DNA from 2 places in the Lottiidibacillus patelloidae genome. Region 2 is predicted to be linked to the other one. Evidence: a T-box and tRNA genes for the amino acid it is inferred to sense, from the RefSeq annotation. Region 2 holds a T-box; the other holds one or more tRNA genes.
The links. The T-box of region 2 lies ahead of thrS (threonine--tRNA ligase). A T-box ahead of a tRNA ligase gene usually reads a tRNA of that ligase, here a tRNA-Thr.
Positions count from the first base shown of each region.

Region 1 (8,823 bases), on a different contig from region 2:
CATAAATGATTGCTGAAAAAACATTAAAAAATAGGAAAAATGATATCACTCCAGTCAAAGCTGTATCAATAAAGTAAGCAACGGCAATAGCTTTCTTCTTGGCATAATAAAATAATATGGCAATAAAAGACAGGATTGCTAACATTGTCCCAATTGATCCACCATTAAAGAAAAGTAGTGCCAATGGATTTTCTAACGTTCGGATAGGATAGATAATGATGTATGATAACTTCCAAACAATAATACTAATAATAAAAGCATTGGACAAACTCTCCAAAATTTCTTTTGCTGAACTGACATTTTTCAATCTGTATTTCGCAACTAAATAAGAAAACATCATAGATAGAGCAATAATAACTAAGCTTATTTTAATGATAAAAGGTCCCAATTGATATACAGGTTGCAGCACGATATTCTCCTCACAATAATTTATTATTATGTTTATCATACCAAATGCAATCAATATTAAATATATAATTGCTTATTACATGACGTTAAAAATAAAAGGCTGGGAACAATATTATTATGGGAGGTGAAAGCTATGGGTAAAACAAAAAGAAATCCTTCTCCAGAAGGGGTAGGTGCCGCAAGTGTTCAAGGTAAAAAAACACGTGGATTTACTGCAGAATATCAAAGTGGCTATCAAGGTCAAGGTAGGAGTTCTAACCAACAATATAAGAAGAAATAATAATAATGGCTTTACCTTGATAGGTAAAGCCTATTTTTGATAAATATGAAAAAGCTAGAATAACATAAAGTTATCCTAGCTTAGTAAGCCTGGCAACGTCCTACTCTCACAGGGGGACAGCCCCCAACTACCATCGGCGCAGAAGAGCTTAACTTCCGTGTTCGGTATGGGAACGGGTGTGGCCTCTTCGCCATCATTACCAGACATTAAATTGGTGGAGCCTAGCGGGATCGAACCGCTGACCTCCTGCGTGCAAGGCAGGCGCTCTCCCAGCTGAGCTAAGGCCCCGAAAGATATATAATTTGTGAATTTTTTTAAAATGGTGCCGAGGGCCGGACTTGAACCGGCACGGTAGTCACCTACCGCAGGATTTTAAGTCCTGTGTGTCTGCCAATTCCACCACCCCGGCAAAAGTAAATCTTGGAGCGGAAGACGAGGTTCGAACTCGCGACCCCCACCTTGGCAAGGTGGTGTTCTACCACTGAACTACTTCCGCTTAATTAGGACTTTATTTCAATATAAAATTATTGTGTATTATATATGGTGCGGGTGGAGGGACTTGAACCCCCACGCCATACGGCACTAGATCCTAAGTCTAGCGCGTCTGCCAATTCCGCCACACCCGCATATATAATGGTGCCGGCAAGAGGACTTGAACCCCCGACCTACTGATTACAAGTCAGTTGCTCTACCAACTGAGCTACACCGGCAAGTTTTGTTCGTCGCATCATGTCGACTACTAAAATTTATCATGATTTTTAGAAACGCGCAATACCTTTTTTAAAAATATTTTCAGTGTATATTTTCCAATAAGAAAAACCTCTACCACAACTATGATGGCGAGGCTTTAGCTTCTTAATTTCCCAATGTTTTTACTACTTCATTTTCTAACCATGAATCAAAGAATTCACGCACTTGTGGTCCTACAACTTCTTCAAACACGCTTATTAAATCTTCCCTTGATGCGTTTTTATACGAATACCTCTCTACATACAATTTTAATGCCTCATTCATTTTTTCTTCACCTATAGTTTGATCTAAATGATAAAACATTTGGCTTCCAAAATAGTAAATAGAAAGGATATAAGTTTGCCACTCAGCAAAATCTTTTGCAGGAAGTTTAATGAGTTGTCCTTCTTCTTTGAAGTTTTCAATTTCTTTTGATAGATATTTTGTTTGACTATTTAATGTTTTCTCACCAACGATTGGATAATGCTTTAATAAAAAATTCAACGTTGAGTAATTTGTTAAACTTTCATCTAACCAAGGTTCTTCAATCGCATTATTTCCTACAAGAGCATACCACCACTGATGTGCAGTTTCATGAGCAATAACAGTATAGCCGTAAGTTAATTCCTTCTCAAATGCTTGACTTTGCACAAATACGAGGCCTGGATATTCCATTCCACCAAAAAAGCCACCTGTTGCTATTACATCAAATTCTTTATATGGATATTTCCCATAGCGTTCACTAAAATATTGTAACGATTTTTCTGTTGCTTCTAAATACTTTTGCATCGCCTCTTTTGTTTGATTTCGATACCAAACATTAACAACAACATCATCGACCTTTGATTGCAATAATTTGTAGGAATCATCCATAATTACCATAGCAAAGTCTCTTACGTTTTCAGCAACTACATGATATGATCCAAAAGTTTGATTACTTACTGTAACTATTCTTGACTCGTAGTCATATCCAGAAGTAGCAATTTGATAATTAGTCGGCAGTTTAATTGTCATATCATAGGAGGCAATATCACTAAAGAGAGGATCTCCAATTGGATGATACGGATTTAAATACCAACCTTCTTCGGTATATACCGCTTTAATGGGTATCCAACTTCCAAACCATGTCGATTGATCGTCATAAGAAAATACTCCGTTATTTTTGGGGACATCAATGATAAAACTCATTTCAATCGAAACCTCTTCATTTTGTGTCCAAGACTCTAGAGGAACCTCCATAATTGTCCCATCAATTTTACTATTTACTTCTTTTCCACTTACCTTCACGTCAAAAACATCCATTTTTCCAGGAGTACGCTTTTCACCAAAAATAAAATCCCAGTCTTCTCCTTTCAATGGAATCTTTTCTTCATAGATCATTGGATATAGGTGAAAGTATATTGAGTTTTGGTCCACACCAGTATCATTTATTGCTTTTACAATAAGTGTTCCACTGATTTGCTGAATCTCTGGATCGAATGTTCCATTAAATTTATAGACCGTATTTCCATGGTCAACATTTAATTTACGAGCTTTAGATACTTCATCATCTTGTTTTTTATTATCATTTGTTTCTTCTTCATTTTGATTTTGATTCTCACTATTTCCTTGTTGGTTTTCATCAGCATTGTTTTGTTCATCATTTTGATCTTGATGATATTCAGACTGTTGGTTTATTGAAGTATCCTTTGCATGTTGGATCATTGCGATTCCAGCATATGTCGAACTAAAAATAAAAAGAATAAGTATTATGTAAACTTTTCGAGTATCCATTAAGTCAACTACCTTTCATAGCTATATTACATAGACAATAATCCTATCCTTCTAATACATTCTATAATATTTATAATAAACCTTTACACGAATAGGCACTTGATGTGATAAAATAGAATTTAATTAATCCCTACTAAACTTATAGGATTAATTATTAAAAACATACTGGAGGCTACTATGACACACATATATATAATACATGAAAATAAAGAGTGGACAGCACCTTTACTTAAACATTTAGATGATATGCAACTTCCCTATAAAGAATGGTTTTTAAATGAAGGAACATTAGATTTATCAGACATTCCACCTGAAGGGATATTTTACAATAGAATTAGCGCATCGTCTCATACTAGAGACCACCGCTACTCTGCTGAGTATACTGCTAGTGTTTTAGCTTGGCTTAATGCTCATAATCGGATAGTTCTAAACAGTGAACGAGCATTAGCTTTAGAAATTAGTAAAATAGCTCAATATTCATCGCTACAAGCAAATGGCATTAAGATACCTAAAACAATTGCAGCAATTGGAAAAACGCAAATAATTGAAGCTGCGAAAAAAATGACACCTCCTTTTATAACAAAACATAATCGAGGCGGAAAGGGTTTAGGTGTCCAACTTTTCCACTCAATTATTGCATTAGAAACGTATATTAATAATGATCAATTTGAAAAACCTATTGATGGCATCACACTCATTCAAGAGTATATTCAATCACCTGAACCTTATATTACGAGATGTGAATTTATTAATGGGAAATTTTTGTATGCTGTCAGAGTAGATACATCAGAAGGGTTTGAATTATGTCCTGCAGACGCATGCAGTATTGGAGATAACTTTTGCCCAACAACCACAAAAACAAAAGCAAAATTTGAAATTATTGAGAATTTCAATCACCCAATTCTTACAAAATATGAAAAATTCTTAAGTGAAAATGACATTACTTTTGCTGGTATTGAATTTATAAAAGATAAAGCAGGAAATCTTTTCACTTATGATGTTAATACGAATACTAACTATAATACAGATGCCGAAAATAACGTAGGAATTTACGGCATGAAAGAAATAGCTAATGTTTTAGGGACAAAATTGAAGGAATTAAAAGCTATTAAAAAGATATAGGAGGAATTATATATCTCATCTTTCTAACTTAACTTATTTTAAATCAATAGTCCCTCATTACTCTTATTCATAGTGAGAGAAATTTTATATAAGTCACGTAGAATGCTATCATTATTAGTGAAGGAGGGATATCAATTAGTTTAAAAAAGGAAAAACAAATTGATATTATGATTGATGAAGGTCTAGGTGGTGGACAAATTAATCGTACATCAGATAAAGACAAACTTAAATCACCACTTTCTAAGCAGAAACATAAGAAGGAAAATGAAATGATTGAAAACTTTTCTGAGGCAATTAGCTTAGGAAACGAAATGGAACAGCTTGAGAATAAAGAAGAGCTAAAAGAAAAAGGGCTAACACCTGACCCAGATAATACAAAATAATACGTAAAAAAACCGCTCTATAGAAGAGCGGTTTTTTGTTTGTAAATTAGTTATTTTGAAGCTTATCACGTAGTACCATTTGCAGGATACCACCGTGACGGTAGTAGTCAATTTCAACTTCAGAGTCGAAACGAGCAACAACTTCGATTTCTCTTTTATTACCAGCTTCATCAGTAACAGTAACTTTAACCATATCACGAGGTTTAATGTCATTTGTTACTTGTACGTCGAACGTTTCTTTACCAGTTAAGCCTAGAGATTCGATTGTATCTCCCTCTTTAAATTGAAGTGGAAGTACACCCATTAACACTAAGTTTGAACGGTGAATACGCTCGAAGCTTTCAGCGATAACTGTTTTAATGCCTAAAAGGTTCGTACCTTTCGCAGCCCAGTCACGTGAGCTTCCCATACCGTAATCTTTACCAGCAATAACAACTAAACCTGTGTTATCTTCTTGATACTTCATTGCAGCATCATAGATGGGCATAATTTCTTCTGTTGGCCAGTAAGTCGTCCATCCACCCTCTGTTCCAGGAGCGATTTGGTTTTTAATACGGATGTTTGCAAACGTACCACGCATCATTACTTCATGGTTACCACGACGTGATCCGTATGAGTTAAAGTCACGGATATCAACGCCTTTTTCACGTAAGTAACGACCTGCAGGCATATCTTTTGCAATCGCACCAGCTGGTGAAATGTGGTCAGTTGTAACTGAATCAGCAAATTTACCGATAACACGTAAACCAGTAAGTGGTTTAACTTCTTCAATATCAGCAGATAAGTTTTCGAAGAATGTAGGGTTTTGAATGTAAGTAGAATCTTCATTCCACTTGTAAAGCGCGTCATCAGTAGTCGCGATTTCATTCCACTCTTGATTGCTATCGAATACTTCATCGTACTCTTTCTTGAAGATTTCAGGTGTTACAGCTTGCTTAATTACTGCTTTAATTTCTTCTGTCGTTGGCCAGATGTCTTTTAAGTAAACATCGTTACCATCTTTGTCTTTTCCGAATGAATCATTGTTAAGATCAAAGTCAACAGTTCCTGCTAGCGCATAAGCAACTACTAATGGTGGTGAAGCTAAGTAGTTAGCTTTTACTAACGGATGTATACGTCCTTCAAAGTTACGGTTACCAGAAAGTACAGACGTAACTGTTAAGTCACTGCTAGCAATCGCTTCTTCGATTTCATCAGCTAAAGGACCAGAGTTACCGATACAAGTAGTACAACCATAACCTACTGTATTAAATCCTAAATCCTCTAAGTATGAAGTTAAACCAGCTTCATCTAAGTAGCTAGTAACTACTTTAGAACCAGGAGCTAGTGATGTTTTCACATACTCAGGAACTTGTAAGCCTTTTTCAATTGCTTTTTTCGCAACTAATCCAGCACCTAACATTACTGTAGGGTTTGATGTATTTGTACAAGAAGTAATGGCTGCAATCGCAATTGCACCAGTCTTCATCGTAGAAGTTTCACCATTCGGATGTTTAACTGTCGTTTCTTTATTGATTTCATCTTCAGAAAGACCAAATCCGCTTGGACCTACTGGTGAAGTAAGTGCTTTATGGAATGATTCTTTCATCGCTGAAAGTGGAATTAAATCTTGTGGACGCTTTGGACCAGACAAGTTCGGCTCAATTGCAGAAAGATCGATTTCAACAACGTCAGTGAACGTAGGGTCTTGAGCATCTGGCGTATAGAACATACCATTAGCTTTTGTATATTCTTCAACTAATTTAATTTGCTCTTCAGAACGACCTGTTAAGCGCATGTATTCAAGTGCTTCTTCATCAACTGGGAAGAAACCACATGTAGCTCCATACTCAGGTGCCATGTTTGAAATAGTTGCACGGTCAGCAAGTGGCATTTCTGCAAGTCCAGGACCGAAGAATTCCACGAATTTCCCAACAACTTTCTTCTCACGAAGTACTTGCGTTACTTTTAATGCTAAGTCAGTTGCAGTAGTTCCGTTAGGAAGCGTTCCAACTAATTTAACACCAATAACTTCAGGAACTGGGAAGTATGAAGGTTGACCAAGCATTCCTGCTTCAGCCTCGATACCACCAACACCCCAACCTAATACACCGATACCATTAATCATCGTTGTATGAGAGTCAGTACCAAATAAAGTATCTGGGTATGCAATGTACTCGCCATCTTTTTCTTCAATACCGTGAACAACATTTGCTAAATACTCTAAGTTAACTTGGTGAACGATACCAGTTGCAGGTGGTACAGCACGATAGTTATCAAATGCTTTTTGTGCCCACTTCAAGAACTCATAACGCTCAGCGTTACGTTTAAACTCAAGATCCATGTTGAACTTAAGTGCATCTGCTGAACCAGCTTTGTCTACTTGTACAGAGTGGTCGATTACTAAGTCAACTGGAATTTCAGGGTTAATTTTATCAGGGTCTCCACCCATGTCAGCCATAGCTTTACGTAATGACGCTAAGTCTACTACTGCAGGTACACCTGTAAAGTCTTGTAGGATTACACGTGAAGGTTTGAAAGGTACATCAATGTCCTTTTGCTCACTAGTTCCCCATTTTGTTAAGTTTTCAATGTGCTCTTTTGTAATTACACGACCGTCATATTGACGTAAAACTGATTCTAAAAGTACTTTAATGGAATACGGAAGTTTTGAAACATTTCCGATACCAGCTTCTTCAAGCGCTTGCAGCTTATAGAAGTTATACTTCTTGCCGTTAGCTTCAAAAGAAGAACGCGCTTGGAAAATATCTTGGTTAGCCATATGTACTACCTCCTTTTGAATTCATACATTCCTTATCATATACTAATGAGCTAAAATTGTCGAAAGATAAATCAATATTTACACCGACATTTTTCATTCATTACACAATTATCATATGACACAATAGTTAATAAGTAAATTTCAATAATTTTATCATTTTTGATAAGTTAAACTTATGTTTCAAATAAATAAAAAAACATTTGTTTTATAACAAATGCTTTTTTGATATAGAAATTAAATTATATCAATTTTCCCACTACCAACATCATAGATAAGTCCTTGAACAGTAACACTATCTTCATGTCCTTGATAAACTGGATGTTTTTTGAGATTCTCCACTTGTGCTTGGACGTTTCTTTTTGAAACATCATCAATTTGTAGTGACTTTCTCTCTTCTTCAGAAACTGCTTTCTCGATATTTTCAATCCAAGGAGATAGTTCTTTAGGTAATGCATTGCCTTGGCAAGCAGCATTTATCGCACCACAATTCGTATGACCGATGATAAGAATTTTTTTTATATTTAGGACATTAAGTGCATAAAACAATGCAGCTGTGAAACTTTGATCACTTTCTACTACTTGATTACCAACATTGCGATGAACAAAAAATTCTCCTAAGTCTCCCATAAATGTAACAGCAGGATTAATTCGAGAATCACTACAGCTAATTACAAAATAATCTGGTGACTGACCATCAGAAAATCGTTGAAAATAATCGGCCATCCCACTAGTTTTTTCTTGAACAAATTGTTGATTTCTTCTTAATAAATCTTCCATTGTATCCATTCAGAGCACCCCAGAAAATATATTTGGTATAATATACCGTAAAATATACCGTAAAGTACTCTCTTTTTCAATGGTTAATGTGAAAAAAGCAAGTGACAAAGTCACTTGCTAAAGATAATTATTGATTCTTTTTTCTTTTTTTGTTGTTTTGCTTTTGCTCTTCAGTTAAAGGCTCATTTGAGAACTCTGCATTATATCCAGCACCAAGACCTTGTGCTTTTGCTTGATTCATTCCTGGAATTACATGATTCGCTTTACGTTTAACCATCGTAATCACTCCTCATTAACTTGTTGGACAATTTGTTGTAAGTCGTTTCTATATTGCTCTAATTGATGTCTTTGATGCTCAGAAGATACTTCCAACGCATTTTCAATTTGCTGGTAAGCTTCATTCACTTCGTTTTGTAAGTGTTTCAGCTGCTTACCGTATTCACTACTATCGGTAACTAAATGCTGTTCCGCATTCTTTGCTTGTGTGTACCCTTGCTGAGCAGCTTGAAATGCTTGTTGTTTATCTTTATGAAACGGCATACTTCTTCCTCCTTAATAGAAAGCTTTTCATTGTTATTGTTTGCCCACGT
Region 1 covers NZ_NPIA01000007.1:94,164-102,986, forward strand. The annotation lists gene CIB95_RS12780 (prolipoprotein diacylglyceryl transferase) at 1-409, opposite strand, end outside; gene CIB95_RS16095 (YuzL family protein) at 542-688, shown strand; rRNA gene rrf (5S ribosomal RNA) at 776-892, opposite strand; tRNA gene CIB95_RS12790 (tRNA-Ala) at 901-976, opposite strand; tRNA gene CIB95_RS12795 (tRNA-Leu) at 1,009-1,097, opposite strand; tRNA gene CIB95_RS12800 (tRNA-Gly) at 1,110-1,184, opposite strand; tRNA gene CIB95_RS12805 (tRNA-Leu) at 1,230-1,314, opposite strand; tRNA gene CIB95_RS12810 (tRNA-Thr) at 1,323-1,398, opposite strand; gene CIB95_RS12815 (M1 family metallopeptidase) at 1,544-3,190, opposite strand; gene CIB95_RS12820 (ATP-grasp domain-containing protein) at 3,368-4,312, shown strand; gene CIB95_RS12825 (hypothetical protein) at 4,480-4,695, shown strand; gene acnA (aconitate hydratase AcnA) at 4,742-7,456, opposite strand; gene CIB95_RS12835 (carbonic anhydrase) at 7,691-8,242, opposite strand; gene sspO (small acid-soluble spore protein O) at 8,361-8,510, opposite strand; gene CIB95_RS12845 (hypothetical protein) at 8,516-8,773, opposite strand.
Region 1: it has a tRNA-Thr gene. The T-box ahead of thrS (threonine--tRNA ligase) is inferred to sense a tRNA for this amino acid. The anticodon was not compared.

Region 2 (8,823 bases):
TTGAAACATATGTCATTGACACATTAGAGAAATCTAGTGCACGTGGTAAGTTTGCATCCTGGTCGACAATGATTGTCGTAATTTCCACATCACTTTTTAACGCTTCTTCAACAAGGTGAAAACCTTCTACTAAAAACGTATTTGTTTTTTCACGCTCTTTTTTCGTATGTAACTTCTTCCACTTTTTAACGGAAGGGTTTTGAAGTGAATCGATCATCTTCATCATTATTTTTCCTTCTTTCTCATTGATACATATTTTTTCACTCTTTAGAGAAAACTACCAAATAGGTTTTACTATGACTATAAAGAGGTGATGGTGATGAACTTAAATTTAAGAAATGCTATTATAACAAATGTTACTGGCAATTCTCAAGACCAGCTAAAAGACACAATTGTTGATGCAATTCAAAGTAAAGAGGAAAAGATGCTTCCAGGTCTTGGTGTTTTATTTGAAGTAATATGGCAAAATTCTGATCAAAGTACGCAACAAGAGTTATTGGAAACACTTGAGCAAGGACTTAAATAAGCAATACTATTAGAAAAACCAAAGCCAGCGGGAGATCCGCTGGCTTTGTTCTATTTATTGTCTAGTTCACTTTTCTTAGTTAAAAGTAATTTCTTTTACTGTATCAGCATCTAATCGTTTAATTACTTCTACAATTAATTTAACTGCATTTTCGAAATCGTCACGGTGAATCATCGCTGCATTTGAATGAATGTAGCGTGATGCTACAGTAATAGAAAGAGCCGGTACACCATTCGCTGTAATATGGATTGCCCCAGAATCTGTTCCACCAGCTGCAATTGAATCAAATTGGTAAGGGATTCCCTTTTCATCAGCAACATCTGTTACGAAGTCGCGTAGTCCTTTATGAGAAACCATTGAAGCATCATAAAGAATAATTTGCGGACCTTCCCCCATTTTACTAGCTGCATCTTTGCTTGACACTCCTGGTGTATCACCAGCAATACCTACATCTACTGCAAATCCAATATCTGGTTTAATAAAGTTCGTAGCAGTTTTAGCACCACGTAAACCAACTTCTTCTTGAACAGTTCCTACACCGTAAACGATATTAGGATGCTTTTCACCTTCTAATTGACGTAACACATCGATTGCAATTGCACAACCGATACGGTTATCCCAAGCTTTAGCAAGGAGCATTTTGTCATTATTCATTACTGTGAATTCAAAGTAAGGAACAACAGAATCCCCTGGTTTAACACCAAATTCCATTGCTTCTTCACGACTTGAAGCACCGATATCAATGAACATATCTTTAATATCTACTGGTTTCTTTCTCGCTTCAGGAGGAAGGATATGAGGTGGTTTTGAACCGATAATACCAGTTATATCACCTTTTTTCGTCATCACTGTCACTCGTTGCGCCAGCATTACTTGTGACCACCAACCACCAACCGTTTGGAAGCGTAAAAATCCTTTATCGTCGATTTGAGTAACCATAAATCCAACTTCATCAAGGTGACCTGCTACCATGATTTTCGGACCATTCTCATCTCCAACTTTTTTAGCAATTAAGCTTCCTAAGTTATCTGTAACCACTTCATCAGCAAATGGTTCTATGTATTTTTTCATTACTTCTCTAGGCTCACGTTCATTTCCAGGAATCCCTTTTGCATCGGTTAATTCCTTTAACATTTGTAAAGTTGCATCTAGTTTACTCATTGTTAAAAATACCCTCCCAATCGGACTATTACTTCCATTATACAGATTTCTTTTAGAGATAACAATTTTTAATCAGTATCCGGTACGTTGACGTACTATATTCACTTTATTTTTCTCTATGTATGCCCCTATTATTTCTTCGTTGGAAAATGTTAGTTTTTGTCCAATAATAAGGAAATTTTCAAAAAGATTTATGTAATTGCTCTTCGTTTTTTCTTTATCAAACTTTGCAAGGGTTTCATAAAGGGTGTTAAATAAGGATGTAAGGCTAACATCATTCCTCTGTTGTTGTTCTGATAGTTGTTCTACTTCATAAGAAAAAGTTAACCCTAATGATAAAATAAAGTGTAGTCCATCAACATATTCTTCTAAAATTTTCTCACGATCACTTGCTGGCTTAGTGCTCCAAAATTTAAAACATCTCGTTTCATTCGCTAATTCTCCAATTTCGACATAAAGAGCTAAAATCCTCTCTTGAATTAACTTTTTATTTTCTAAACCGTGTTGTTTTTCAATTTTTTCATCTAAAGACTTTTGCATCGCATATAATTCAGTAAAATTAAGCATTGCTTTTCCCCTTTATATTAGATGCATTTATTATAACAAAATGATTTCCAAAAAAACAAAAAACCACCCTGCAATAGGATGGTCAAAATAATTATTTTAAGTTTTCTTTAGCTTTAGCAGCTAAATCAGCAAATGCTTTTTCGTCATTTACAGCTAATTCAGCAAGCATTTTACGGTTAATGTTAATTTCAGCTAACTTTAAACCGTGCATTAAACGGCTGTAAGAAAGACCATTGATACGAGCTGCTGCGTTAATACGAGCAATCCATAACTTACGGAAGTCGCGTTTCTTTTGACGACGATCGCGATAAGCGTAAGTTAAACCTTTCATTACTTGTTGCTTAGCAGTTCTAAATAATCTATGTTTTGAACCAACATAACCTTTAGCTAATTTTAATACCTTTTTACGACGTGAACGAGCTACAGTACCGCCTTTTACTCTTGGCATTTAGTTTCCCTCCTAGTACTTCTATGATTGAATTATTTCATGTTTGTTAATTGCTCACGGATACGCTTGTAATCACCAGAGCTAACTACTGCAGATTTACGTAATTTACGTTTAACCTTCGTAGACTTGTTTGCGAATAAATGACTTGTATACGCATGAGAACGTTTTAATTTACCGCTTCCTGTTTTCTTAAAACGCTTAGCTGAACCACGATGAGTTTTCATTTTAGGCATGGATAGTTCCTCCTTAGATCAATTACTTTTCGTTTACTGGCGCTAAAATTAAGAACATGCTGCGCCCTTCCATTTTAGGCTTCGTTTCAATGGTAGAGAGGTCTTCACACTCTTTAGCAAGACGTTCTAGAACGTCTTTTCCAATTTTAGAGTGAGTAATGGCACGTCCGCGGAAACGAATACTCGCTTTCACTTTGTCACCTTTGCTTAAGAATTTACGTGCATTACGAAGCTTCGTATTAAAGTCATGCTCTTCAATCGTAGGACTTAATCGCACTTCTTTTAAGTTGATAATCTTTTGATTCTTACGAGCTTCTTTTTCTTTCTTTTGCTGTTCAAAACGGAATTTTCCGTAGTCCATAATACGGCATACAGGTGGTTTAGCATTTGGTGCTACCGCAACTAAATCTAAATTCGCATTTGCTGCAATTTCAAGAGCTTCGTTCTTCGTTTTAATTCCAAGCTGCTCACCATTTACATCAATGAGTCGGACTTCGCGAGCACGAATTCCCTCATTTACGTTCATGTCTTTACTAATATTGAGTCACCTCCAAGTGATATAAAAGAAATAGTTGTTTTCGAAAGCAAAGCATTAAAAAAAGCGTCGGTACATACTGCACCCACACTAAAGTCCTAATCTGACTATTAAATGATTAGTTCATCTACCACTCAACTGCAAATATGCGTTGACGAGGTGAGAAGCGGGTGCTTCTACTTTCAATATACAAACTATTTAATTACCTAAGAAATATATCATAAGTCAAACCCAACTGTCAAGCACGGTTTGCTTTATTAATCTTTATCACGCAATTAATAATACATAAATAACAGTTGTATTGCAAGAGATATTTTTCACTAGATAAAAGAGGCGGGGGCACAAGTGCCTGGCTCCTCATTGCACTCTCTACATGTACGCACTAATTAATCTTGTGTATACAAAAGATTGTAGCGTGAGGTGCCTGGCTCCTTGTTTTGTCCCAGCCTCTTTCTCAATCATTTATTTAATTTTTGTTACCTCTTCTACAATAGATGCTACGAATTCATCTAATGCATGTGAAGTTGATTTTTGCTCACCATACTTACGCACATTAACTGCATTACTATCTTTTTCTTGATCCCCTAGTACTAACATGTAAGGAATTTTTTGCATTTGCGCTTCACGGATTTTATAGCCAAGCTTTTCTTCTCGCTCATCTAATTCAACACGTATTCCTTTTGATTGCAATGTTTCTAATACATGTTTCGCATAATCTAAATGTACATCATTTGAAACTGGGATTACTTTCACTTGTACTGGAGCAAGCCATGTAGGGAATGCACCTTTGTATTCTTCGATTAAGTAGGCAACAAAACGTTCCATTGTTGAAACTACACCGCGGTGAATTACTACTGGACGATGATGGTTACCATCTTCACCGATGTAAGTTAAGTCAAAACGCTCTGGTAATAAGAAATCAAGTTGCACAGTTGATAAAGTTTCATCTTTCCCTAATGCTGTTTTAACCATCACATCTAGCTTAGGACCATAGAATGCCGCTTCACCTTCAGCTTCAACATAATCTAATTGAAGTTCATCCATCGCACCTTTTAACATTGCTTGAGCTTTATTCCACATTTCGTCATCATTGAAGTACTTTTCAGTATCTTCTGGATCGCGATAAGAAAGGCGGAAGTAGAAGTCTGTAATTCCAAAGTCTTTATATACTTCTTGAATTAACCGAACAACTCGGACAAACTCATCTTGAATTTGATCATGACGGGCAAAGATGTGCGCGTCATTTAAAGTCATTCCTCGAACGCGTTGTAAGCCTGATAACGCACCAGACATTTCATAACGGTGCATTTGCCCTAATTCAGCAATTCGAACTGGTAAGTTACGGTAGCTATATAAGTTGTTTTTGTAAACCATCATATGGTGTGGACAGTTCATCGGACGAAGAACTAAGTCTTCATTGTCCATTCCCATTGCCGGGAACATATCTTCTTGATAGTGATCCCAATGTCCTGACGTTTTGTATAGCTCTACACTTCCTAAAATCGGAGTGTACACGTGGCTATAGCCTAGTCGCTCTTCTTTATCGACAATGTAGCGTTCAATGACGCGACGTATTGTTGCTCCTTTTGGTAGCCATAAAGGTAATCCTTGGCCAACTTTTTGTGATACTGTGAACAAATCTAACTCTTTACCTAGCTTACGGTGATCACGCTCTTTTGCTTCTTCTAATAAACGTAAATGGTTTTCAAGCTCTGCTGGTTTAAAGAAAGCTGTCCCATAAATACGTTGAAGCATTTTATTTTTGCTATCACCGCGCCAGTATGCACCTGATAAACTCATTAACTTAAATACTTTAATTTTTGAAGTTTGCGGAATATGAGGTCCGCGACATAGATCTGAAAACTCACCTTGCTCATAAATAGTAATTGTTTCATCTTCTGGAATAGCACTTAATAATTCAATTTTTAAAGGGTCTTCTAATTTTTCATACATTTCTAACGCTTCATTGCGTGATACTTCTTTACGAACAACCTCAATGTTTTCATCGATAATTCGCTTCATTTCCTTTTCAATTTTCGGGAAATCTTCTTCTGTTAAGCGGTGTTCCATGTCGATGTCATAGTAAAAACCACTATCAATAACTGGTCCGACACCAAGATTAATTTTTTCATCTTTAAAGACACGCTTTAATGCTTGTGCCATTAAGTGAGCTGAACTGTGGCGGATGATTTCTAAACCATCTTCAGTTTCAGGCATAACAATTTCAATTTTTCCGTCTTCGTTAATTGGACGACGTAAATCAATCATTTCTCCATTTAATTTTCCAGCTAACGCTTTTTTACGAAGGCCTGGGCTGATGGAAGCTGCTACATCTTCCGTTGTTGTTCCACGATCAAATTCCTTTATCGCACCGTCTGGAAACGTTAATTTAATCATTTCTGACATTTTCCTCACTCCAATTCTATTTTTGAAAATAAAAAAAACACTACATCCCTAGGAAAAGGGACGAGTGTTATTCGCGGTTCCACCCTTGTTTCTAACGCACGACAAATAGGCGTGGTTAGCTCAAGAAAAGGGATAACGGTATTTAGCCGTCAGCAGATACTATACGTTCCCTGCTGAAGTTCAGAGGTGGTAAGATACTTTTTCGTGTTTAGGAAACTTTCAGCCGGTGATTTCCCTCTCTAAAAAACCGTAAAAAGAACTCATGTCCTCATCATTACTAGTGAATTATAATTGTTATTTGGTATTATATATGTCTCATTTCGCATTTGCAAGGGGCAAAACGGAAAAAATTTCATTTTGCATAGAAAATAGATTAAATCCTTCAATCCAATTAATTTTGAATAACGAAGTCTTTATCAACTTTTTCTGCTTCCTCAAAGACACGTAATGTATTATATTTCGTATCTCGCTGTGCTGGAACTTTCCCAGCCTCACGAATTAATTGTAGTATTAGGTTCGTGTTTACTTTATGTGTCGTTCCTGCTGCTGATACTACGTTCTCTTCCATCATTGTGCTTCCGAAGTCATTACATCCATATGATAATGATTGCTTTCCTACTTCTGGCCCCATTGTTACCCAAGAAGATTGGAAGTTCGGAATATTATCAAGGAAAATACGAGAGATCGCTAAGTTTTTCAAATAGCCTCTTGGCGTAATTTTCTCGCCTTTCATGTTCGTGTTATCTGGTTGGAATGTCCATGAAATAAACGCTAAGAAACATTCTGTCTCATCTTGCGCATCACGTACGCGCTGTAAATGCAATGCACGCTCTTCAATCGTTTCGCCAAGTCCAATAACCATTGTTGCAGTGCCGTGCATACCGACTTTTTTCGCCGTCTTCATGCACTCCATCCATTCTTGCCACGTATTTTTAATTTTACTAACACGTGATCTCGTACGTTCATCAAGAATTTCAGCACCACCGCCAGGAAGGGAATCAAGCCCCGCTTCTTTTAACTGACGAAGTACTTCTTCTAAAGAAAGACCTGACACTTCAACCATTTTCCAAATTTCAGCTGGTGAAAAGGAATGCATCGTAATTTCAGGGAAGTTCTTTTTAATCTTCTTTAATAAGTCTGTGTAATAAGAAAATGGCAAGTTCGGGTTTGTCCCACCTTGCATTAATATTTCCGTACCATCAACATCAATTGTTTCCTGGATCTTTTTCATGATTAACTCATCGTCAAGTACATACCCTTCATCTGAGCCTGGCGCTCGATAAAATGCACAAAAACGACAATACGTATCACAAACATTTGTATAATTTATGTTTCGTCCAATAACAAATGTCGTTATCGGTTCTGGATGCCATTTCTTCATAATTTTATCAGCTGCAGCACCCATTTTTTCTACTTCATCACTTTTATATAATTCAACGGCATCTTCATAGGAAATGCGTTCTCCATTGACTGCGCGTTCTAATATATGATCGATACTCATTTGTATCCCCCCATACGTCTCTTTACATCAATCCTAACATATCTAAAGAAAGTTTTCTTTAATTACGCCTATTCTTTCCACCAACGAATGAACTATCCGTTAAATGGCGGATTCGTTCCATAATTCGCTTTGCTTTCACTCGTTCAATCCCATTCTTTTGTGAATAGGCTAAATGTTCTTCCAATTCGTCATAGTCATAATTAGACGTATAAAGGGTCGGAAGTTTTTCCATCATACGATATTGTAAAATAACACCTAAAATTTCATCTCTCGTCCAGCTTGTCATCGTTTCTGCACCGAGGTCATCGAATATTAATATAGGTACTTTTTTTACCGTTTCAAGTTTTTCTTGCAACGTTTGATCTCCGATAGAGTTTTTCATTTCTCTAAAAAATTCCGGCGAATAAACAATTAGTGAACTAATGCCTTTTTCTGCTAATCTGTTTGCGATTGCACCCATAATATATGTTTTCCCAACACCAAATGGTCCGTACAAATAAAGTCCGTTTGCACTTCGTTTATTTTCATAGTTTTCAACAAAATCTAAAGCACGACGAATTGCCGCTTCTCTATCTTCATCATGGGAGTCATGCATTGCTTCATCCAATTTATCAAAGCTTGCTTCTAAAACATCCCTCGGCATAAATAAGCTTTTAATTCGTTCTGCATGCTTTTTCTTGGCATCAGACTTTATTTTCATCTCACATGCTTCATATTTAATATCAATATAATTACGACTCTTAATAAGGACAGGATGGTACCCTTGCATCATATTTTTACATTGTTCCACTGATCCACATTCATTGCAGTCACGAACCTGTGATTTATATTCAAAAAGCTTTGGCAGACTTTTCTCAATCTCTGCTTCGGTTAATTCTGGGTTGGCAGCAATAAATGAACGGATCTGTGGTTCATTTAAAAGTTCTTGTTTAAGCATCTCATATCGTTCTTTAAACTTTGGAACGTTCATCATTTTTGATAACGTACGATTAATTGGTTCCATATCAATACCTCCCTTCTTACTTCATATTTCGTAGTCGTTCTTTTAAATTATTTTTACTTGGTGCTTTTTTTGCTGGTTGTTCTTGTTTCGTTTGGTTTTCTTTTTCCTTTTGCTCTGTCATCCATTTCGGCAGGACATCTTCACGAACATTTGCTTGACGTTTTCTCGTTGCTTTTTGTGGCTGTGATTTTTCACTTAACCATTCTCTATACTTTTTATTTTCTTCTCTTGCTAACGCCATTGCTTCTTGGACAGTACGTATTTGTTTACGTGACCAATAAGCAGCTATTTTTTCGACATATGCCTTCGGTAGCTTTAAATTATTGATATATAAAACATAGTCGACTAATACGTTTACAACACCTGGCAAGAGCCCTTGTTCAAACATAATTGCTTCTACTACTTTCAAGTCGGTTAAAGCCGGTTTTCCACCGCCTGAACGT
Region 2 covers NZ_NPIA01000002.1:416,927-425,749, forward strand. The annotation lists gene CIB95_RS06130 (TrmH family RNA methyltransferase) at 1-223, opposite strand, end outside; gene sspI (small acid-soluble spore protein SspI) at 320-526, shown strand; gene CIB95_RS06140 (M42 family metallopeptidase) at 602-1,687, opposite strand; gene CIB95_RS06145 (dUTP diphosphatase) at 1,760-2,254, opposite strand; gene rplT (50S ribosomal protein L20) at 2,346-2,702, opposite strand; gene rpmI (50S ribosomal protein L35) at 2,735-2,935, opposite strand; gene infC (translation initiation factor IF-3) at 2,958-3,461, opposite strand; ribosomal protein L20 leader region at 3,525-3,658, opposite strand; gene thrS (threonine--tRNA ligase) at 3,933-5,876, opposite strand; T-box leader at 5,930-6,160, opposite strand; gene mqnC (cyclic dehypoxanthinyl futalosine synthase) at 6,268-7,377, opposite strand; gene dnaI (primosomal protein DnaI) at 7,436-8,380, opposite strand; gene CIB95_RS06180 (replication initiation and membrane attachment family protein) at 8,397-8,823, opposite strand, start outside.